DNA from 3 places in the Bradyrhizobium sp. KZN70725 genome. Region 2 is predicted to be linked to each of the others. Evidence: riboswitches for the same ligand, from Rfam matches in the RefSeq annotation. Region 2 holds a riboswitch; each other region holds the start of a gene.
The links. Region 2 has a riboswitch for cobalamin ahead of ACZBJS_RS38475 (HoxN/HupN/NixA family nickel/cobalt transporter). Riboswitches for the same ligand answer to the same signal wherever they lie in the genome.
Positions count from the first base shown of each region.

Region 1 (7,946 bases), on a different contig from region 2:
GTCATGGCCGCTGTAGCCGATCGCGATCTCGCGGGTGACGCCGCGGCCGGAGAACGCGCCGCCGGGATTGAGCGACAGCCAGCCGCTAAACATCCAGGTCAAGACGCAGATGCCGCCGATCAGGCCGGCGATGTGATGCCAGGCCATCCAGCCGCGATAGGGCGAGATGGCGCCATCAGCGTAGCGGCGCATCAGCCGCAGGCGGAGGACGCCGATCCAGAAGCCGGTGACCGCGACGACGAGGCAGATGCCGGAGATCCACAACACCACGTCGCGCCACAGCGAACCGTCCTTGCGCAACACGGTCGGATAGATCCAGTGCGGGATCGAGCCGAGCCAATTCCAGATCCGCTCGCAACGTGTGGTGTCGAGCGCGATCTCGCCGGTGCGCGAGGAAACATAGAGCTCGGTGCCATCGGCGTCACCGAGGCCGATCAGATAGAGCGGCCGCAACGGATCGAAGCGCGACGTGACTGACCATTGGTCGCGCGTGATCGTTTCGATCAAGCGAGGCTGCAAGGCATGCGGATGATGAGCGGCAATGGCCAGCGCCTGGTCCGGCGTGATCCGGTCAATCACGCTGCCGTCGGTCGCCGAAATGGTGATCGTCCCTCCCTTCCAGCCGGTCACCCGATAGACGGGCGTGTCGTCCATCATCGAAAGCCGCAGGTCACGCGGATAACGCTCGACACCTGCGATCGCCATCGCGCGATCAGGCGTGACCCGCACCTTGCTCCAGGGAATGACAGGAAGCGCGGCGAGGCGCTCGCTGTCGGTAAGGCGCGGAAAGGCCACGTACATCATGACGAGGCCGGAGATGAACCACATCGCGAACAGGAGACACGTCGCAATGCCGATCCAGCGATGGACGATATAGAGCCACCGCCGCCCGCGCCGGATCAGAGCGTTGCGCATGGTCAGAACTTCACGTTGACGGACAATTCGGCGGTACGCGGCACACCGAGCAGCCACTGCCCGGTGCCGTTCGAGGTCACCGCGTAAGGCTTGTCGAACAGATTGTAGAGGCGGAACGCGACCGTGGTGCGGTCGTCCGGCTTCCACCTGACGCCGCCATTGACCACGTTGTAGCCCGGCCGCAGCTGGGTGTTGGCAAGATCGGAGTACATCGCACCGACGATCTGCACGCCGCCATAGACCGACCAGTTGGGCGCGAAATCCCAGGTCAGCCAGACATTCGAGACCTGCTGCGGCACGTTGACCGGGACATTGCCGTTGAAGCTGACGATCTTGCCGCCGACCACCTGGCTGTTGTTGTCGTATCTGGCGCGCAACAGCGCAAGATTGGCGTCGACGCGCCAGCCGTCGTTCAGCGCGAGCCCGATCGATCCTTCGACCCCGCGGGATGATTGCTGGCCGATCTGCAATGCCACGCCGCCGGTAGGGTTGCCGGGATCGGGAATCGTGAGCCCGGTCTTGACGATCTCGTAGGCGGCCAGCGTCCACTCGCCGCGGCCGCCCCAGAACGACTGCTTGACCCCGATCTCGGTCTGCTTGCCGGTCGCAAGCTGGAATGTCTTCTGCGTGGTCGACAGTGAGATCAGATTGCTGACCGGATCGACGCCGACCGCGTACTGGCCATAGAACGCGAGGTTCTTGATCGGCTCGTAGACGAGGCCCGCGCGCCAGCTAGTGCCCGATAGCGTCGTCTCAAAACTGTTTGCCGGCGTCTTGTAGTCGGTGCGGTCCACTTCGGGGCGATCATACCTGACCCCGGTCACCAGCGACAACTGATCGGTCAGCGAGAGCCGATCCTCGGCGAACAGCGCGTATTGATTGACGATCGCGTTGAAGCCCGGCGTGGTCGCCGTCGTCGTGGCGAAGAACGATCCGGGATCGAACACATAAGGATTGACCGAGGACGCGCCGCCATAGGGCGAGTTGTTGGTATGGGTGAAGTCGATCCGGTTGACGTCGAACCCGGCGACGACCTGGTTCGCAAGGCCGAACACGTGGCCGCTGAAGGTCGTATCCATCCGGTTGCCGAGCTGCTTCTGGTCGTGGAATATCTCGATATAGCTCGTGCGATCGATCAGCTGGGTCTTCGGATTCCAGGTGTAGTTCTCGATGTCGCGCCAGTGCCGCTCGCTGGTCAGATAATACAGCGTGTTGTTGACCTTGATGCCGTCGGCGACGTCCCACTCGGTCTTGAACTGGGTCCAGCTGTCCTGATAGCGGATCGCGCTGTCCAATGCGTTGTAGTTCTTGAAGCGCAGCGCATCCTGGATCGAGCCGTTGATCAGCGGCGTGCCGAAATAGCGCGACGGGCTGCGGTCGCCGTAGTCCTCCGACAGCGTGAAGGCCAGATTGTCCGACGCCTGCACCCGCACGGCAGCGGAGACCACCGCGTTCGAGGTCTTGTCGCGATCGAGCCAGCTGTCCGACATGTTGCCGGTGGCGTTGATGCGGTACGACACATTGGGATTGATCGGACCGGTGCTGTCCACCGAGAGCCGCCGCGTCATGTTGCTGTCGAGCGAAACCTCGGCCTCGTTATAGGGCGTGCTCTGCGGCTTCTTCGGAATCACGTTGATGACGCCGCCGATCGCGCCTTCGCCGTACAGCACCGAGGCCGGGCCGCGCAGCACTTCGATGCGCTGCGTCGACCAGGTGTCGTAGGGGAACGTCAGCGTGCCGGAGCCGATATAGAAGCGCGTGCCGTCATACAGCGTCATCACCGAGTTGCTGCCGGCAAAGCCGCGGGTGCTGAACGACAGGCCGCCGTTGCCTGGCGCCGGCGTTGCGACGAACCCGGCCGCGTCCTGGGTGACGGCATCGAGCACATTATGCTGGCCGCGTTCAGCGATGGTCTGCGCCGTGATGATCTCGACGCTGGCCGGCGTCTGCAGCGGCGTCAGGTTGAGACGACTGCCGGTGCCGCCCTGCGTGGTGGCATTGAGCGTCGGCGATGCCGTCCCTGGTGTGCCCGACGAAGCCGCGCGCGACGTGCTGCCGGCTGCGGCGGCCGTCGCGGGCCTCGGCCGTGGCCGCGCCGCGGCGGCCGTGTCACGACTGCGCGCCGCAGGCTTCGGCTTTGCCGCAGCCGAGGGCGCGACCTCGATCGGATCGAGCCTGGTTGGTGGCGGCGTTTGTGCCGAGCCTTCGGCCGGCAACAGCAGCGATGACAGGGAGCAGAGAAGACCGAGGCGCCATTTGCGCGCAACGGGAGAGGACGGAGACATGAAAGGACTCGCGGTAACGTGGCACGTCACCGCGAACGCGGATGGCGCATTGCCGAAAAGGCAGTGCTCCGATCCCACCAGGACGCCCCCGCCCGATGTGCTCGCGTGTGACCACGACTGACGGCAGGTCTCCTGGCTCACGGGTCATCGCCTGTCGACGCCTTCCCGGGCCGATGGCCCAGTGGCAAATTGACGAAAGGCTCGCCGTTTACAGTTGCGGGGACAGCTGCGGCATTGGGGTTACCCTCGCACCGCATTCCCTTTTGATCCCCGAAGGGAACCGTCGGCAAAAACGATAGGTGGTGCCGGCAGGGCTGTCAATTCGATGATCGTCGCACACATGCTTTGCGAGATGCTGCTGCGGCGATGACACAGCGACGTCGAGGGCTGACGCCGAAAGGCAACCCGTCATCCTGAGGAGCGCGGCACGCGCGTCTCGAAGGATGCACGGCCCGGCTGGTGGCCGATTCATCCTTCGAGACGCCGCTTCCCTCGCACCTCAGTATGACGGGAAACGTAGGTTCGCGTCACTGAGCCTCGACGCATCCCTGCATCACCTCATCAATCTCCGCGCGCGACAGCGCACCCATCTCGGCGATGAACACGATGCGCGTGCGCGGCACGCCGGGCGACGGCACGCCGCTCGCAGCCAGGGTCGCGCGGCCGCCGGCGAGTTGAAGCACGGTCAGCCGCCCGGGCTGCTCCACCGTCTCGAACAATCCCTTCGCCCGCGCCAGCTTCGGCGCCAGTCTGCCGATCGCCTGCTGCAAGCGCGGCAGCACGACGGGCCGCTCCGAGGTCCAGCTCAGCGTCTCGAAGCGATCGGACGCCGGCCGTCGCGGCGCGGTCTCGCGCGGAGCCGGCACATGATCGAGGTCCGCCGGGAACAGCAGCGCGGCCGGCACCTCGCCATGCAAGGCATCGACCACCACGGCCGCCGGACGCACCGCGCGCACGGCGTCGCGGATCGCGGCGCACGCAGCGGCGTCAGTCAGATCGACCTTGCTCAGCGCCACCACGTCCGCCGCCCGGAGCTGCGAGCGCAGCAGCGCATCGTTCAGCATCGCCGCAGGCTGCGTCGCGTCGACCACGCACAGCACGGTCTCCAGCGGCGCCTCCTTCCAGATCACGGGATCCATCAGGTTGCGCACGATATCGGCGGGATCGGCGATCCCGCTTGTCTCGATCACGATGAATTCGGGACGCGGATCACGCCGCAGCAACGTGGCGAGCGTGCGCAGCAGGTCGCCCTCCAGCGTGCAGCAGATGCAGCCATTGCTCAGGCTGACCACGCCGTCGCTGGCGCCGGCGATCAGCTCGGCGTCGATATTGATCGCACCGAAATCGTTGACCACGGCGGCGATGCGCCGCCCTTGCGCATGCGCCAGCAGATGGTTGACGACCGTGGTCTTGCCCGCCCCGAGGAAGCCCGCGACCAGCAGGATCGGGACCGGCACCTCAGCCCCCCGTGATAGGCCGGCGCACCGGCCGGCCGGGACGCGCCGCGACATCGAGCACACCATCGCTGATCAGCGGCTGGCCGCTGACCACGAGATGCCGCACGCCCTCCGCCGGACGATTCATCGCCGAGAAGGTCGCGCGATCGCTCAGCGTCTCGTAGTCGAACACCACAACATCGGCGTCGGCGCCGACCTGCAGCCGGCCCTTGGCCCGCATCGCCGGCGTGCTCGCCGACAGGATCTCGGCCGGGATCAGCGCGCATTTGCGGATGCCCTCGAGCAGCGACACTTTCTTGCGCTCGCGCACCCATTCACGGATGAAGCGGGTGAAGCAGCCGGCCGAGCGCGGATGCGAGGTGGCATCGTCGGGCAGCGGCCAGGCGTCGCCGCTGTAGGGGCGGCCGTCCGACAGCGTCCACGGCATCGCGTCGGAGGCGATCGCGCCGCCCGGATACAGCACCGCCATATCGAGCAGATCGCGATGATGCGCGTTGTTCTCGATGTCGAGCACATGCCACAGCACCAAGGTCGAGGGCTCTTCGGCCTGTGCCGCCAGCAATTCCTCGCGGCTGCCGAAGCGGTGACCGTCGGTCACGCGCTGCACCGAATCGTAGCCGAGGCCGTTGCGCTCCTCGAATTTCGGATCGCTGAAGAAGGTCGCCGCCAGCACGGTCGAGCCGGTGCCGTAGGGATAGGCCTCCACCGTGATCGGCAGGCCCTGCGCCTGCGCTTTCGCGATCAGCGCGACACAGCGCTCGATATCCGTCTTGCTCGACGAGTTGAAGTGGCAGATGTGCATATGCGCGCCGGTGGCGCCGGCATAGCCGATCAGGCGGATATAGGCTTCCGCCGCGCTCTCGGGATCGATCCGCGACATGTAGGCGACGTGGGTAAAGGTCGGCACCGCATGATCCGCCGCGAGCTGGCACACCGCGGTCAATTCCTGCACGCCGGCGCCCGGCGCATAGGCGTTGAGAATGCCGATGCCGATGCCGCCCTCGTTCAGTCCGTTGGCGAGGCGCTCCAGGATGCCGCCGACCTCGCCTTCGGTCGCGACGTTTTCGATCCAGCGGCGATCGCGCATCGCGGCACCAAACGATTCCAGCGAGCTCTCCGAATTCGAGCCGGTCATCGCACCGATGCGCGCGAAGGCCCAGTTGGCGGCGGCGCCGTAGTTCAGCACCCTGCCCTTCTCGGCCTGGCGCTTGTACCAGGACGCGACCGGCAACACGCCGGCCTCGAGGTCGAGCGAGGTCGTCACCCCGTCGAACGCCTGCATGCGGTCGGCTGGAATGGTCTGGCCATGCGCGTGCAGGTCGATGAAGCCCGGCGCCACCACGAGCCCGGTCGCGTCGATCTGCCGTTCGGAACCGCCGAGGCCGGTGCCGACCGCGGCGATCTTGCCGTCGACGACGGCGACATCGCCGATCGCGTCCATCCCGCTGGCCGGATCCACCACCCGGCCGCCGCTGATCACCAAGCCACCCATCTCGCCACTCCCCGCATTCCGAAACCGACCGGTCTCCTGTCGAGCACAGAGAAGCGCATCGCACTGATCGCAGCAAGCCGGCCAGGGTTGTGGCGACATGCTGTGACGGAATATCCGCCGCGCCGTGATGGCGATTGCAGAGTGAGGCCCCTCCTACGTTCCGGTTGCACGCCGCGACGGCAGCCCGCGCCAGAGATCGGCGCCGGGCTTCACGCGGCTCGCCACGAGTTTCGGCGGCGTGCGGTCCCTGGCTATCGCCGCTTCGACCGCACGCTTGAGCCTGACATTGTCGATCTGCGCCAGGAACCGCCGGATGACGGCATCCTGATCCGCGCCCTGACCGGAGATCGCCGCGCACAGCTCCGCGGTCGTCCTGCGGAAGAAGTGGAAGGCGTCATCGGCCGCGCCGCCTAGCCGGTCGACCTCGCCGGCCACACCGAGCGCGTGCATCCGATCGTCGTCGTCGAGCGTCACTGCGAAGCGCAGCACGGCAAGCTGCCAGGCACGGAGCAGCTTGCTCTCCGGTTCGGTCGCATTCTCGCGCATCAGTCGAACACCCCGCGCGCCGGACGTCCTTCGGCTGTCGATGGAGGTCGGGCGCGGCGCGACTATCCTTGCGCAGGAATAGGTTTTCGAGGGGAGCGCGCGCCCGATTGCATAGGAATCGCATAGGCGGAGCGCGCCGAGCCCCAATTCTTTCAGATCCCCTCGAATTGCAGCCGGGCCAGCCGGGCGTAGAGTCCGCCCGCGGCGACCAGTTCGGCGTGGGTGCCCTGCTCGACGATCCTGCCCTGGTCCATCACCAGGATGCGGTCGCAGGACAAGACGGTCGCCAGCCGATGCGCGATCACTAGCGTGGTGCGGTGGCGCATCAACTCCTCCAGCGCGGTCTGCACCAGCGTCTCGCTCTCGGCGTCGAGCGCCGAGGTCGCCTCGTCGAGCAGCAGCAGCGGCGCGTCGCGCAGGATCGCGCGCGCGATCGCGATGCGCTGGCGCTGGCCGCCGGACAGCGTCACGCCGCGCTCGCCGAGCTGGGCGTCGAAGCCTTCGGGCAGGCGGCGCAGGAACTCGGTGGCATGGGCGAGATCGGCGGCACGCTCCACCTCGGCGTCGCTGGCATCGGGCCGGCCGAACCGGATGTTCTCGCGGGCGCTTGCGGCGAACACCACGGAATCCTGCGGCACCAGCGCGATGCGCGCGCGCACCTCGGCCGGATCGGCCTGCCGGATCGGCACGCCGTCGAGCGAGATAGTGCCCGATTTCGGATCGTAGAAGCGCAGCAGCAGATGGAACAGCGTGCTCTTGCCGGCGCCGGACGGGCCGACGATCGCGACCTTCTCACCTGACCGGACCGAGAGCGACACTTCATCGACCGCAAGCGCGTTGAGCCGGGTCGGATAGGCGAAGCTGACATTGTCGAAACCGACATCGCCGCGCGCCGGCTGCGGCAGCGCGCGCGGCGACGCGGGCGCCGCGATCTGCGGCCTGACGCGCAAGATCTCGAACAGCCGCTCGGCGGCGCCCGATGCGGCCGAGACCTCGCCCCAGACCTCGCTGAGCTGGCCGAGGCCGCTCGCGGCGAACGCCGTATAGAGAATGAACTGGCCGAGCCGGCCCGGACTGATGGTTCCGACCAGCACATCGTGCGAGCCGACCCAGAGGATCACGACGACGCTGGCGAACACGATGAAGATGACGATCAGCGTCAGCACCGCGCGTGCTTTGGTCGAGCTGCGCGCGGCTTGATAGGCCTGCTCGACCTCGCCGGCAAAGCGCGTCCTGGCGAGCCGTTCGCCG
Region 1 is NZ_JBUYWT010000039.1:35,679-43,624, forward strand. Features, by position in the region: gene ACZBJS_RS29500 (PepSY domain-containing protein) at 1-915, opposite strand, end outside; gene ACZBJS_RS29505 (TonB-dependent receptor) at 918-3,200, opposite strand; cobalamin riboswitch at 3,306-3,500, opposite strand; gene ACZBJS_RS29510 (CobW family GTP-binding protein) at 3,728-4,657, opposite strand; gene ACZBJS_RS29515 (amidohydrolase family protein) at 4,659-6,149, opposite strand; gene ACZBJS_RS29520 (hypothetical protein) at 6,303-6,695, opposite strand; gene ACZBJS_RS29525 (ABC transporter ATP-binding protein/permease) at 6,848-7,946, opposite strand, start outside.
Region 1: another riboswitch for cobalamin. It lies ahead of ACZBJS_RS29505 (TonB-dependent receptor); the one in region 2 lies ahead of ACZBJS_RS38475 (HoxN/HupN/NixA family nickel/cobalt transporter).

Region 2 (7,946 bases):
GATGATGGCGCTGGTCAGCGGCGCTACCAGCGTATACGTCAATACGTTCGAAAGCGCTCCGATCCATCCAATGTCTGCCGCGGCGAAGCCGAGGTCAACGAGCCGTAACTGAACCGTCGCGAACGCCACAGCGATCCCGATAACCGCCGGCGCGATCAATGCGGCCGTCGTCCACAGGCCATGATAGCGAAAGATCGCGGAGATCGAGAGGCGCTGCGTCGAGCTCCATCGGTCGCTGCGTTGGAGCGGTTCAGAAATAGCGAACACCCAACCAGCGAAAACGGCTAGCAGCATCGCCAAACCCAACAAAGCTGGACGCCAACCGACCATCTCGATCAATTGGAGGCAGACGGCGCCGCCGATTACATGGCCGATGGCCCGGCCCCAACCCAGCAGCGCTGCGCCGAGCGGCCGTTCGCTGGAATCGAGAGCTTCGGCTATATAGCCCAAAGTTGCGATCCGCTGCGTGGCGGCAATGGTCGCAAGTACCAGGGAGACAAGAAAAAGCGACACAAAATCGGTCTTCGGGTTCAAGAATGCCATTGCTGCCAGCACAATGGTACTGGCGACTTGGGTCAACAGGATCCACGAACGTCTCAGCCCGAGACGATTGAGGCTCCATCGATCCACCACCGGGGCCCAAAGGAAGTTAACGGTGAATGCAAAGAAAGCGGTGCCATACAGGCCGACCAGTTCCAGGCTGGCACCGTTGCCTCGAAGGATCACGGGAATGGCCGAATAGATGAACGCGATCGCCAGATACTGCTGACTAGCCAACGCGACCATCCCAATGAGTGGCACGTAACGATTCGCCATCTGCCTATTCCTCCCGAAATCGATTTCGCACGTGCCTTAAGAGAACGGTTTGAAAAGACAGCGGCTAGCCGTTATCAGTTCGGCTCAGCCCATACTCAATGAATGCACACCGCGCCTGACCTTCATCTTGTTGAGCCCAGTTGCCTTCCCAGTAGACGGCGCTGTTGACGTCACATTGGCAAGCAAGGTTCCCTGGCGGACGCCGGTCGTAGCCATCGCCGACCCACCGCGTCTCCAGCTCTGCAGGGAGGTCGACAGCTTCATCGCTGGTTGAAAGTCCACAGGCCGAGGAGAAGGAGCGCTTGCCCGTGGCGTCGTCCCTTCCAAGGGTCGCGCTTGCCGGCAGCAGCGCCAGCGCAGCGACGACAGCTGTGCCTGCCCTCATCATCACGTCTTCACCACGCGTTCGTGCAATCGGGTAATGGCGTCGAGCGCCGACAGAATCGCTCCCTCCTGCCATGGCAGCTGCGAGGCGTGCTCGCCCGCCAGCGCGATGCGGCCGTCGATCTGGCACAGATTGCGGTAGTGCTGCGCGCGGGCGGCCTCGGTCCACTGGCCGGCGCAACCGAGCGTGAACGGCACGCGATGCCAGGCCACCGCGACGCCGTGCTCGAATTCCTTCCTGTAGTGGGGATGGATTGCGGCACCGAACTCGACCGCACTGGCGACCCGCTCGGCCGGTGTCATGGCGGTGAACTCGAACGAATTGGCGTCCCCATGCATGTAAGCGCCGAGCAGGATGCCGCGGCCGCCACTGTTGAAGCCAGTATTCGGATAGGCGATCTGCTGGATCGGCAGGTCGGTGTAGCTGATGCCGCCATAGATCGCCTCGTCCTCTTCCCAGAAGCGGCGTTTGAACTGCAGCCCGATTTTCACGGAGGCGACGTAGGGCACGGAATCGATCGCATTTTTCATCGGCCGGCCGACATCGATTGGCAACTGGCTCAGGATCGACAGCGGAATGGTGCAGATGCACCAGTCGGCGGTCGCCTGCTGCACGACGGATGGACCGGTCGTGTCGACATAGCTCACAGTGACGCCGGAGCTGCTCTGCTGGATCTGCGTCACCTTGGCGTTAGTGCGGATCAGATCGCCGACCTCGCGCGCGAACGCCTTGCCGATCATGTCCATGCCGCCGACCGGCTGGAACATGGTGGTCTGGAAGTCGTAGCGGGCATAGGTCCGCAGATAATGCCACATCCGCGATCGTAACAGCTCCTGCAGCGAGACCGGATCGCTCGGCAGCGGATCGCCCATCAAGCCGCCGCCGGGATCGCGGGCATAGCCGCGGAACTCGGCGGAGACGAGGTTAGCGTTATACTTGTAGTCGCGATCGAGTGCGCCCCAATCGCGCAGCGACTGCAGCAGGATCTCCTGGTCTTCCTTGTCGACGAACTCGTCGAGCCTGCCCTGCTGGCTGACTTTCGCGAGCAGTTGCGACACGCCGCCCTGGAAATCCGCCTTGATGCTGCGACAGCGCTGCGGCTTGCCGTCGAAAGCGCGCGTCGCGTGCAGATAGGCATTATGGTTGAGCTGGATAAAGGCTTCCAGCGCCACGTTGAGCCGGCGGCAATAATCGAGCAGCGCCCGGTGGTGACAGGGAATCCGCCACGGACCGGGATTGAGATAGAGCCCCCGATCGAACTCACAGGCCTGTTTGAAACCGCCGAGCTCGGTAAAGCTGTCCCCGCCGCGGATCGACCAGTTGCGACCGCCGGCACGGCTATTGAATTCGAGGATCTGAACCTTGTAGCCGGCCTTGCGCAGTTCCAACGCCGCCGTCATACCGGCAAGACCAGCGCCGAGGATCAGCACCGAAGCGCCCTTGACATCGCCCTCGAGCCTGAGCGGCCCTTTGTAGTCGGACTCGGATGCGAAGCCGAGGCTCGTCATCGCGTGATACATCGCCGAACTGCCGGCGATAGTGCCGATCAGCGCGAGCAGATCCCGCCGCCTGATCACAGATTCATTCTGCACCTGCGTTCGCCCCTCCCGGCTCCTGCGATCAGTTGTAAAACAGTACGCACGCGGAAGTGCAGACTGGTGGCGCTGCCGCGGTACGCCTGCGAGATCGTCTTCGATTATGTCATTCCCACATTGGTCGTGTACCGCGTCGATCGTCGTCGATAAAACAATCATAGCTATCTGTCCGCAGGCCCGAGGTAGGCAGGCCGATCTGCGGTCGCAGGAGCTGGTCAGTGCACCTGAGTTGATGAACCAACGTCCAGTCACCTCGACGATTAGCGAACCGTCGATCAGAGCTCGACGCGTCGAAGACGCGGACGTTTCGCTCCTCGAGGCGCTTGCCAGACACGTATAGCCGTTCAACGGAAAACGAAGCAGTTGATCACGCGGCACGAGCCCCTTGAACGACTTCTTAAGCATTCGACTGACTCTGTTGTGCACCAGCAAGAGCGATGCCAACATTTCACGACATCGATAGGCGGAGAAGCGGACTCGCCCAGATGTGCGGTAGGCCAGACGATGACTGATGTCCTCAGAGGTGTTGCCGCTCTTTCATTGGCGACTCTCAAGCTCAATATCGGAAGTTTCTGGTTCTAGTCCCATGACCAAGCCACTCCGCCGGCGATTGCGGATACAGCGAACCAGTGGAGCGCCGGGACTAACCGCGCTTGGCCATGGAGCGCAAATGCAGTTTTGAACGCCTGCAATCGGCTATTTCGACGTCGCCTTTGGGTCGGTGGTATTGAACCCGACATTGTTCGATGTCAGACGCACGGAGCTAATGAAGCCGAAGACGTGCGATGATTAGCTCGATCTTGTCATCATGTGCAACGATAGTCGCGTCGGCCGAACGCGGACCGTCGCAGTTGTCCCTCTGCATCGGACAGCTGAAGATTGCGGCATTAGCATGCCCGCCTTCTTGGTCAGCCACGACTTCGGTCGCGCCGGCGACACCAGTCACGCAGCTTGTGTGCTAGAAGCCGTTTGTCGTAGCCATTTTTCTTGATGGCGACCGTCACGATCCAACCATCTACCTTGCTGTGCTTTGGAACGCGCATCCGCCTGATGTCGTTTGTACCGGTGCCCCTGCAGATCCGTCGCCGCCAGATATAATGTTTGCTATCAACGATGCGGAACAGCTATGGCATTCGTCAAGCCGAATGGCCTCCGCCAGACCTGGCGTGTCAGCCCCGCTTGTGGCGACAATCCTATTCCCACAAAAAACTTCAAGTCTGAGACTAGAGGGATGAATCATGCAGGAGCTTCCCATGCCGCATCACAACGAGCGGGGACTCGTCGACCGAGATGCTTTCGCGCATCAGGTCGCGCATAAGCTTGGAGGCTTCGGCGTGCCGTAGCTCATCCGGTTGTATGAGCTCACCCCGGCTTGAGCGGCTTTTCGAGTCCTTGCCAGCGATAGATCGCAAATGACAGCGCCCAACTGACTAGGAAGATGCCGACCACGAGATAGCCGAAATTGGCCAAGCTGCCGTTGAGATCGTCCACTGCGCTCCAGAAGGTGCCTTCAAGCGCCAATTTGTTGGCGAGCAGGCCGAGTGCCTCGATGCCGCCGATCAGCAGCGCCACGACGACTGAGATGGCCGTAATGGTCAGATTGTACCAGATCTTGCGGATCGGATTGAGGAAAGCCCAGCCATAAGCGCCGACCATCAAGACGCTGTCGGTCGTATCGACGAGCATCATGCCGGCGGTGAAGAGAGCCGGAAATATCATCACCGTACTGAAGTCCAGCCCTCCCGAAGCCTGCCCGGCTGCGACGGTGAAAAGGCTGATTTCCGTCGCGGTATCGAATCCGAGGCCGAACAACAGACCGATCGCGAACATCTGCCAGCTCGCCGTCACCATGCGAAACAGCGGACGCAAGAGGCGGGACAGCAAGCCACGACCGGACAGAAGCAGATCGAACTCATGCTTTCCGATGTGTTCGCCACGCCGCGCACGCTGAAAGCTCCGCCAGACATCCCGTAGGATCGCAAGGTTGATGGCGGCAATCGTCAGCAAGAAGAAGGCCGATGCACCGGTACCGACGATGCTGCCAACCGCCCGGAACTCCTGGAAACCGCTTTGCAGCGCGAGTGCCGCAGCTGCGATCGCGGCGACCGCCACTGCAACAGACAAGGAATGGCCAAATGCGAAGAAAAGTCCGACCGCGAGGGGGTGTCTGCCATCCTGCATCAGCTTGCGAACGACATTGTCGATGGTCGCGATATGATCGGCATCGACGGCGTGCCGAAGGCCGAGCACATAGGCCAGCAACGCTGTTGCCAGCAGCGTCGGCCGCTCTGACAGCGCCACGATGGCCCAGGTCCAGGCCAAGCAATTGATGGCCAACAAGAAGGCATAGAGCGAGATGATTCGACTACGCGAGGCAGCCGATGCGTCGTCTATGGCAAGCTTTAGATATGCGAACATGATCTTGCCTCGGCAGCGCATTCAAGGATGAGTTCGACCACGAACGTCCCTCGTTGCATAAGTGCCGCGCGCGTCAAAGCCGGTTCGTTCAGGTTGAAGACGAACCGACGGATACAGCATCCGATGATCATGCCCATTCGCGGCACGAGACAATTGCGCTGGTCGCAACGGCAGTGGAGTTGAGTGGCATTTCCTACTTCTCAGGGCTGGTCCCCCCTCGCGGTGCAGTTTTCGTGCCGCTCTGCTGGGCTAACGTGCTGGACCGCTTCGTGCGGCTTCTATCCCGCCGTCAGCTCGCGTCGCGCGATTGCGCCGCCGCATTGACGTTGCAACCTCGATCTGAGCCGTAGTCGAGTTTAACGGGCCAACCAATGCCTCAGAGCACCCCGTCCGACGCATTTGCGCACGGCAACGGCTGGTAGCAGGTTTTGGTTCGCGGCTCTTGGCCACCTTCTCAGGATCGCGAATCCCAGTGGCACGAAATGGTCATCGCCTCGCCGCTTACAGTTGCGTCGGACAGCTCCGGCATGGGCCAGGCAGGACCCGCCGAACGCCCTTGAATAGCCTTTCGAACACTACCGATGACAAGCGAAATGGCTTCAGAGGGCGTGTCAAGTAATCGTTGGCGAACATCGTGCGACACCGCAGCTCAGGAAAAAGGGCACTTTGCTCCTCAACCTCGGATTGCGGACGAGATCGAGGCGCCAAGACACTGCGGCTCTGTTGCACAAGAACTCGGCGCGGCGCTCGCCGCTCGCGCAGACAAACGGCGGTTGAAACACTCAGGCGACTGGAAGGCTGACTTCCTCTCTGTCCTTGGTCATGGCGTCATAGACTCGGACCTGGAGCATGGGACGGCGCTTCTTAAGCTCTTGCGCTCCTGCCCAGGCGCCGTCTCTTGTCGCGAATTCGGTTTTCAATTGACCGTCGACTTCGAGCACGTAACCGGAAGCGGGCAATCGACGAGTGGATGCAACCATCTTAATCCTTTAGCATCGGCGAATCCGATCGATGCTCCCACTTAACCCGAGTCGCCATCGCCAGACCAGTAGCTGGTGAGCGGCATCCGCGACGACGAAGCGACAGGTTTATCGCCGCTCATCGCAGAGGAGCGCGCGCGCCATCACGGCGTCGACGACGACTTCCGCTGCTTGCTCTGGGGCCTGCGCCATCGTCCTGAGATGAATTTCCGGCCTTATTGGCGCTTCGTAGGACGCATCGATGCCTGTGAAGTTCTTGATCTCACCGGCTTTTGCCTTTGAGTAGAGACCCTTTGGATCCCGCCTTGCGCATTCCTCGATTGGCGTATCGACAAAGACTTCGATGAACTCGTCCTTGCCAATCAGGCTGCGAACCATGTCTCGTTCGGACCTGTAGGGGGAGATGAACGAGCAGATCACGATCAAGCCGCTGTCCAGCATCAACTTGGCAACGTGTCCGACGCGCCGAATGTTCTCCTCCCGCTCAGCCTTCGAGAAGCCTAGGTCCGCGTTCAATCCGTTCCGGAGGTTGTCACCATCTAGCAGCATGGCATGCCGCGACATTGCGAGCAGCTTCTGATCAACCATGTTGGCGATCGTCGACTTTCCCGCGCCAGACAGACCGGTGAACCAGACGACGCAAGGCTTCTGATCCTTGAGCGCGGCGCGCTCACCCCTGCCCACCGAAAGCGCCTGCCAGGGAACATTGGTGGCCCGCCGCAGCGGAAACGCAATCATGCCGGCGCCGACCGTACGATTGGTGTAACGATCAATGACGATGAATGATCCGGTTTTCCGGTTGACGTCGTAAGGATCGAATGCGGCGGGCAGTGTGGTCGCAACATTGCAGAACGCGATCTCATTGAGAGAAAGCGTCTCGGCAGCCAGGTGCTCACATGTGTTGACATCGATCCGATGCCTGATTGCGGTAATGCTGCCGGCGACCGTCTGCAAGCCAATCCGCAGGATGTAATTTCGTCCGGGAGCCAGCGGCTCGTTGTCCATCCAGATCAGATAAGCGGCGAATTGGTCGGCGACGCTGGGTCGTTCGGTTGGCCGCGACAGAAGATCGCCACGGCCGATATCGATCTCGTCTTCCAGCGTAATGGTGACGGCATCGCCGGCTTCGGCGTCGACAAGGTCGCCATCATGGGTCACGATCCGCTTGATGCGGGTGGTCCGTCCGGATGCGGCGACAACGATCTCGTCGCCTGCCGATATCCTGCCGGAAGCCACCGATCCGGCGTAGCCGCGAAAATCCGGGTCGGGCCGGTTCACCCATTGGACCGGAAAGCGGAAAGCCTGGCTTGCAGTGTCGGACTGGATATCGATGCTCTCCAAATGCTCCATCAGGCATGGACCATGATACCACTTGGTATGAGCGGACCGGTCAACGACGTTGTCGCCGTGGCGGGCAGAGATCGGGATCGGAACAATCGAACTAAAGCCAAGGCCGGCGGCAAAGGCCAGATAGCTGGCGACGATCCGATCGAAAGCAACCTTGCTGTATGCGACAAGGTCGATCTTGTTCACTGCCAGCACAACGTGGCGAATGCCAAGCAGCGAACAGATGAAGGAGTGGCGGCGGGTCTGAACCAACACGCCCTTGCGGGCATCGATCAGGATGATTGCGAGCTGCGCATTCGAGGCGCCTGTTGCCATGTTGCGGGTGTACTGCTCGTGACCGGGAGTGTCAGCCACCATGAAAGAGCGCCGCGGCGTCGTGAAGAAGCGATAGGCGACGTCGATCGT
Region 2 is NZ_JBUYWT010000079.1:14,819-22,764, forward strand. Features, by position in the region: gene ACZBJS_RS38465 (MFS transporter) at 1-816, opposite strand, end outside; gene ACZBJS_RS38470 (flavin monoamine oxidase family protein) at 1,204-2,793, opposite strand; gene ACZBJS_RS38475 (HoxN/HupN/NixA family nickel/cobalt transporter) at 4,159-5,235, opposite strand; cobalamin riboswitch at 5,618-5,809, opposite strand; gene cysN (sulfate adenylyltransferase subunit CysN) at 6,303-7,946, opposite strand, start outside.

Region 3 (7,946 bases), on a different contig from region 2:
CGCGCGATCCGGCCCGTCGGTGCGCCCGATATGGATTTCATAGGCGCTGATCGGCTGGCTGGTCGCGGCATGCACCGCGCTGGAGCGCGTCAGCGTCTTCTGTTCGGTCATGGTGGTTGCGACATCGAGCAGCCCGAGCCCGCGCGTTTCGCCGGCAGGACCTTCGATCCCATCGGGGTCGGCGACGCTGTGTCCAAGCATCTGGTATCCGCCGCACAGGCCGAGGACATGGCCGCCGCGGCGATGATGCGCGAGGAGGTCGATGTCCCAGCCCTGCGCGCGCAGGAAGGCGAGATCGCCGCGGGTCGATTTCGAGCCGGGCAGGATGACGAGCTTCGCATCACCCGGGATGGCTTCGCCCGGACGTACCATCACGAGATCGACGCCGGGCTCGAGCTTCAGCGGATCGAGGTCGTCGAAATTGGCAATCCGCGACAGCGCAAGGAACGCGATCTTGCACTGGCCGGGCTTGCGCGCCTCGCCGAGCCCGAGCGCATCTTCGGCCGGAAGTTCGCCGGCGCGGACGAACCAGGGCAGCACGCCAAAGCCGCGCCACGCCGTGCGTTCTTCGATCAGGCGATAGCCGTCGTCGAACAATGTCGGATCGCCGCGGAATTTGTTGATGACAAAGCCTTGGATCATCGCGGCATCATCAGGGTCGATCACCATCTTGATGCCGACGAGCTGCGCGATCACGCCGCCGCGGTCGATGTCGCCGACCAGCACCACGGGCACGTCTGCTTTGCGCGCAAATCCCATATTGGCGATATCGGCCTTGCGTAAGTTGACCTCGGCGGGACTGCCGGCGCCCTCGACCAGCACCAGATCGGCGCGCTGCTTCAGGCGCGCAAAACTCTCCAGCACCGCGCCCGTCAGCGATGGTTTCATGCCGGCATATTCGCGCGCGCGTGCGGTGGCGATCCGTTTGCCGTGCACGATGACCTGGGCGCCGACATCGGTCTCGGGCTTCAGCAGCACCGGGTTCATGTCGGTGTGCGGCTCGACGCCGGCGGCGAGCGCCTGCAACGCCTGTGCGCGGCCGATCTCGCCGCCATCGACGGTCACGGCGGCGTTGTTCGACATGTTCTGCGGCTTGAACGGCAGCACGCGCAGGCCGCGCCGTCTCGCGGCGCGGGCGAGGCCGGCGACGATGAGCGATTTGCCCACGTCCGAGCCGGCTCCCTGGATCATCAATGCGCGCGCCATCGTGATGCCCGTCAGAACTCGACGCCCGGCTGGGCCTTGATGCCGGAGCGGAACGGATGCTTTACCAGCGTCATCTCGGTGACGAGATCGGCAATCTCGATTAGCTCCTCCTTGGCGTTGCGCCCGGTGAGCACGACATGGGTCATCGGCGGCTTCGACGTGGTCAGGAAGTCGACGACATCGGCGATCGCAAGGTAATCGTAGCGTAGCGCGATGTTGATCTCGTCGAGCACGACCATGCGCAGGCTCGGGTCTGCGATCAGCTGCTTGGCCTTTTCCCAGCCGGCTTGCGCTGCCGCGATGTCGCGGGCGCGATCCTGCGTCTCCCAGGTAAAGCCTTCGCCCATTGCGTGGAATTGACAGAGATCGCCGAAATGCCCGGTGAGCAGGCGGCGCTCGCCGGTATCCCAGGCGCCCTTGATGAACTGCACCACGGCGCAGGGAAAGCCGTGCGCCACACAGCGCACAATCATGCCGAACGCGGAGGACGATTTTCCTTTGCCGGCGCCGGTATGGACGATGATCAGGCCCTTTTCACCGCTCTTGGTCGCCATGATGCGGTCGCGGGCGGCCTTCTTTTTCGCCATCTTGTCCGCGTGGCGCGCATCCGGCGAAAGATCGGTGCCGACGGCGCCGTCTTCAGCGCCCTTTCCATCAGAAGTCATCACATTCCTTCGGCTTGACAAGTGCGAGGCTTGGACGAATGGTGGTCCCGCGTCGGTTCCTGTCCTACGACAGGCGAAGAGGGAATGCGATAGGGCTCCGCTAAATCGGGCCCGAAGCGCAGCCGCCCCCGCGACCGTGACCGGAGAGATGCCCAAGCCACTGATTCCATACGGAGTCGGGAAGGTGGGCATCGAAGGGTAAAACCTGCTCCGCAAGCCGGGAGACCTGCCAACGCAGCATGTTGTGAAACCGGCGGACGGGGTGTTCCGCGACGGGGAACGAACCTGTCCAAAATCGGTTCGTGTGCCTCATCGCTTCCCGCTGTCAATCCAGGAAGGGCGATGAGCGTTACACTTCATGTCTGCATCACCTGCCGCGCCGGCCAGACGCCGGCGGAAGGTGAGCTCGCGCCCGGTGCACGCCTGCATGCCGCGCTTGTCGAGGCCGGCGTGCCTGATGACGTCAATCTGGTTCCCGTCGCATGCCTGTCGGCCTGCAGCCAGGGTTGCTCGGTCGCGCTCAGCGCGCCGGGGCGGTGGTCCTATGTCTACGGCCGACTGTCCGCTGATAATGCCGCGGATGTGATCGCCGGTGCCTCCGCCTATGCGGCGGCGCCCGACGGCATCGTGCCGTGGCGCAGCCGTCCGGAAATCTTCCGCAAGCAATCGCTCGCCCGCATTCCACCTCTTCCCGTCGTGCCGGAGGCCGCAGAATGACCACGCTCGCCAAAATTCCGGTCACCGTCGTGACCGGCTTTCTCGGCTCCGGCAAGACGACGCTGATCCAGCATCTGATCCGCAATGCCAACGGCAAGAAGCTCGCGGTGCTGGTCAACGAATTCGGCAGCGAAGGCGTCGACGGCGACATCCTGAAGTCGTGCGCCGACGCCAATTGTCCGGCCGAGAACATCGTCGAACTCGCCAATGGCTGTATCTGCTGCACCGTCGCCGATGATTTCATCCCGGCGATGGAGCAGTTGCTGGCGCGGAACGTGAAGCCCGATCACATCGTGATCGAAACTTCCGGGCTCGCGCTGCCGAAGCCGCTGCTGAAAGCGTTCGACTGGCCGGAGATCCGTTCGCGGATCACGGTCGACGGCGTGATCGCGCTCGCCGACGCCGAGGCCGTCGCCGCCGGCCGTTTTGCGCCTGATCCGGCCGCGGTGGATGCGCAGCGTGCGGCGGACGACAATCTCGACCACGAGACGCCGCTGTCGGAAGTGTTCGAGGACCAGATCGCATGTGCCGATATCGTGCTGCTGACCAAGGCGGACCTCGCGGGGGCGGAGGGGATCAAGGCAGCGAAAGAGGTGATCGCGGCCGAGATGCCGCGCGAGGTGCCGATGTTGCCCGTCGTCGACGGCACGATCGACGCGCGCGTGATCCTCGGGCTCGGGGCGGCGGCGGAAAGCGATCTCGCGGCGCGGCCGTCGCATCACGATGGCGAGGAGGAACACGAGCACGACGATTTCAATTCCGTCGTGATCGATCTTCCGGAAGTTTCGGATGTCGACGCGCTGGTCGCCTCGATCAAGGGGCTGGCGCGCGAGCAGAACGTGCTGCGCGCCAAGGGCTACATCGCGGTCGAAGGCAAGCCGATGCGGCTGTTGGTGCAATCGGTCGGCGAGCGGGTGCGGCATCAGTTCGACATGCCCTGGGGTGCCCGGGCGCGGCGGTCGAAGCTCGTCGTGATCGGCGAACATGCCGACATCGATGAAGCCGCGATCAGGGCACGGCTTGGTGTCTGATGCACGTCGTCTTCCGCGAGAGCCGCGGCCTTGAGGAGACCGCGACGCCAAGGGACCTCGGCCAGGATCCGGCCGATCTCGTGGTGTTGTCGTTTTCCGACAGCGATCTTGCTGCCTTCGCGGCCGGCTGGCGGCGGGGCCGTGCTGCGCTGCCGTCGCTGCGGCTCGCCAATCTCGCGGAGCTGCGCCATCCGCTGTCGGTCGATACCTATATCGAGCGGACGCTCTCGCACGCCCGCGGCATTCTGGTGCGGCTGATCGGCGGCGAGCCCTATTGGTCATACGGGCTGGCCGCGGTGCATCGGCTGGCGAAGGAGCGCGGCATCGCCCTGGTCGTGCTGCCGGCCGATGGCCGCGACGATCTGCGGCTGGATGAGTTCTCGACCTTGCCGGTCTCGACGCTGCGCCGTCTGAAGGTGCTGTGCGACAAGGGCGGCCCCGTTGCGGCGCAGGCCGTGATCGCGCAACTGGCGCTGGCGTCCGGACTTTATGCCGGACCCGTGGTCGGCGAGATCGATCTTCCCGAGATCGGCGTCTACGATTCCCAGCGCGGTGCCATCGCGGCGTTGCCGGCACCGGACGGCCGGCCGCGCGTGCTGGTGACGTTCTATCGTTCCTACCTCGCGGCAGGCGATACGGCGCCGGTCGATGCATTGATCGATGCATTGCGTGAGAGGGGCTTTGATGCCCACGGTGTGTTCGTCACCTCGCTGAAGGCGGCGGGCGTGGCGGATTGGCTGCGCGCTCAGTTTGCGCAATGCGCTCCAGCGGCGATCGTCAATGCGACCGCGTTTTCCGCGGCCGGTGACGACGGCACGACGCCGTTCGACGCTGCATCATGCCCGGTGTTCCAGGTCGCGCTGTCGACCGCGCGGCGCGAGGATTGGGCCTTGTCGCTCCGCGGGCTCTCGCCCGGCGATCTCGCGATGCATGTGGTGCTGCCGGAGGTCGACGGCCGCCTGTTCACAGGGGTCGTGAGCTTCAAATCGCCTGGTGAGCGCGATCTTGAGCTGCAATTCGCGCATCTTGCGCATCGACCGGATGCCGAGCGCGTCGCTGCAGTTGCCGCACGCGTGGCCGCCTGGCATCGGCTTGCCAGCAAGCCGGCACAGGAGAAGCGGCTCGCGCTGGTGCTCTCGAACTATCCCGGCCGCCCGCATCAGATCGCGCATGCCGTCGGCCTCGATGCGCTTGCCTCGGTCGGGGCGATGCTGGCTGATCTCGCGGGCGCGGGATTTGACCTTGAGCCGGTGGAGTCACTGGGCGACATTCTTTTGCGCAGGAATTTGACGTGGAACGTCGCCGACTATCGTGCGGCGCTTTCCGGCCTTCCCGAGCTGCTGCAGGACGATCTCAGCCGCGCATGGGGCGCGCCGGAAGATGATCCCGATTGCCGTGACGGCGCATTTCATTTCGCGGCGATCTGCTGCGGCAAATCGGTCATCGCCGTTCAGCCGGAGCGCGGTGAGGTGGGACAGCGCGACGCCGACTATCACGATCTGGCGCGCACGCCGCGCCATGCCTATGTCGCGTTCTATCTGTGGCTCAGGCGGCAGGCCATCGATGCCGTCGTCCACATCGGCGCGCACGGAACGCTGGAATGGCTGCCCGGCAAGTCGGTTGCGCTGTCGCCCGCATGCTGGCCGGAGGCGCTGATCGGCGATCTGCCTGTTGTCTATCCCTTCATCGTCAACGATCCCGGCGAGGCGGCGCAGGCCAAGCGCCGGATCGGTGCCGTGACGATCGGTCATCCGCCGCCGCCACTGGCACAGGCCGCGGTCCCCAAAGGCTTGCGCAATCTTGAGCGCTTGCTCGATGAGTATTCGACCGCCGATGGTCTCGATCCGGCGCGGCGGCAGCGCCTGATCGCCGCGATCCGCGACGAAGCGCGCATCGCCGGGCTGGAGGACGATCTCGGTCTCGCCGCGTCGGTCTCCGCGGCCGAGGCCATTCCGCAGATCGATCGTTTCGTCTGCGACCTCAAGGAAAGCCAGTTCGGCGACGGCCTGCATGTGTTCGGGCAGGGCGCTTGCGGTGAGGCGGAGAAGGAGGCGTTGCTTGGTGCGCTCGCCGGCCGGCGTGTTGCGCCGGGGCCGTCGGGCTCGCCCTATCGCGGGCGCAGCGACGTGCTCCCGACCGGGCGCAATCTGTTTGCGGTCGATCCGCGCGCGGTGCCGACGCCGTCGGCGCATGCGCAAGGCGTGAAGCTTGCTGAAGAGCTGCTGCGCCGTCATTTGCAGGATCACGGCGACTGGCCGAAGGGACTCGTGGTCGACCTCTGGGGCTCCTCGACGATGCGCACCGCCGGCGAGGACTTTGCGATGGCCCTGCATCTCGCGGGCATCGCGCCGCGCTGGGATCACGGCTCGGGGCGGGTGTCGGGCTACGACATCATCGCGCCGGCAGAGCTCGGCCGGCCGCGCATCGACGTCACGCTGCGCGTGTCGGGGCTGTTCCGCGACGTCTTCTCAGGGCTGGCCCAGTTATTCGAAGCCGCGGCGGAGGCGTTGTCCGAACGCAGCGACGAGGCGGACGAGAATCCTTACCGGCAGCGCATCGCGCGCGTGTTCGGTCCTCGCCCCGGACATTATGGCGTTGGCATTTCGTCGGTCCCCGACGTCTTCACACCGGAGGCGCGCGAGGCGGCCGGCGAAGCCTGGTTGTCGGCATCGTCGTGGGCTCTCGCATCCGACGGCGAGATGCGGCCCGATCGCGCCGGCATCGAGGCGCGGCTCGCGGCTGCGGACAGTTTTGTTCACACCCAGGATCTGCCGGAGACCGATCTGCTGCTGGCGGCCGACTACGCCGCGCACGAGGCGGGCATCGCGGCGGCGGCGAGGCGCCTTGGCACGAAAGCCCCATCGCTCTATCACCTCGATGCGACGCGGCCGGATCAGCCGCATGCCCGGGCGTTGACCGAGGAAATCTCACGGGTGGTGCGAGTGCGCGCGGCCAACCCTGCCTGGATCGCGGGCATGATGCGCCATGGCTTCCGTGGTGCCGCCGAAATCACAGCGACGTTGGAGCACATGGCGGCGTTCGCCCATCTTGCCGGCGCGGTGCCGCCGCATCTGTTCGATCTCTACTACGATGCGACGCTCGGCAATGACGAGGTTCGCGGCTTCATGGCGCGCGAGAACCCGGCGGCGCTGGCTGCGATCGAAACCTGCTTCGCGAGATTGCATGAAGCCTCGCTCTGGCAGACGCGGCGCAATTCGATCGCGGCTGCTCTGCAGGAGGCCTCATGAGCGCGGTTGCGGTCAAGGGCTGGTGTCCAGGCGCGCTGCGGCCGATGCAGTCAGGCGATGGCCTCGTGGTGCGCATTCGCCCGCGCGGCGGACGGCTGGACGCGGCGCAGGCAGCGGGAATCGCCAGGCTGGCGGCGCGATACGGCAACGGCCTGATCGACCTGACCAGCCGCGCCAATCTCCAGATTCGCGGCGTCAGCGATGAAGGTTATCCGCCCCTGGTCGATGGGCTCGCTGAACTCGGGTTGCTGGACACGGACTCGAATACCGAGGCGCAGCGAAACATTCTGGTGACGCCGTTCTGGACTGTCGCCGACGAGACGCGCTCGCTTGCGACCGAGCTTGAGCAGGGGCTTGCCGGTGCCTCGTTTGATCTTCCAACCAAGTTCGGCTTCGCAATCGATGATGGCAATGCGCGGATGCTGGCGGATGCGTCCGCCGATATCAGGATCGAGCGCGATCGCGGCCGGGGACTGCTGGTGCGGGCCGATGGCGCGCAGCGCGGGCTTTCGGTCATGCGGAGCGAGGCCGTTCAGGTCGCGTTGGCGCTGGCCGAATGGTTTGTCACCTCCGGCGGAACCAGGGGTGAGCGGCGACGGATGGCGGCTCATCTCGCCGGCGGCGCGAGCCTGCCGCAGTCGCTTCGCGGTGATGCCGAACCAGTCGGCCAATCGTCGAGTCCCGTGCCGGGCATCTATCCAATGGGCGCGATGGTTGGCGTCGCCTTCGGGCAAATGCCGCACCAGACGCTCAACGATCTCGCCGGCTGCGCGCGGGCTCTCCGCATGACGCCGTGGCGGATGATGCTGGTGGAGGGGATGCGCGAGATGCCCGGTGGGGCGGACCTCGTGACTGATGCCGGCGATCCGAGGCTTCGTGTGGTCGCCTGCAGCGGCGCACCGCGCTGCGGCGATGCGCATGCGGACACGCGTATGCTGGCATCGGCGCTCGCGCGGCATATTCCATCCGATGCGCGGCTTCACGTCTCCGGCTGCGCCAAGGGCTGCGCCCATTCCGGTTCTGCGGATGTTACCCTCGTTGCGACAGACGAGGGCTTTGATCTGATCCGCCGCGGCACG
Region 3 is NZ_JBUYWT010000018.1:49,829-57,774, forward strand. Features, by position in the region: gene ACZBJS_RS19055 (cobyric acid synthase) at 1-1,206, opposite strand, end outside; gene cobO (cob(I)yrinic acid a,c-diamide adenosyltransferase) at 1,218-1,871, opposite strand; cobalamin riboswitch at 1,908-2,119, shown strand; gene ACZBJS_RS19065 (DUF1636 family protein) at 2,214-2,588, shown strand; gene cobW (cobalamin biosynthesis protein CobW) at 2,585-3,619, shown strand; gene cobN (cobaltochelatase subunit CobN) at 3,619-6,867, shown strand; gene cobG (precorrin-3B synthase) at 6,864-7,946, shown strand, end outside.
Region 3: another riboswitch for cobalamin. It lies ahead of ACZBJS_RS19065 (DUF1636 family protein); the one in region 2 lies ahead of ACZBJS_RS38475 (HoxN/HupN/NixA family nickel/cobalt transporter).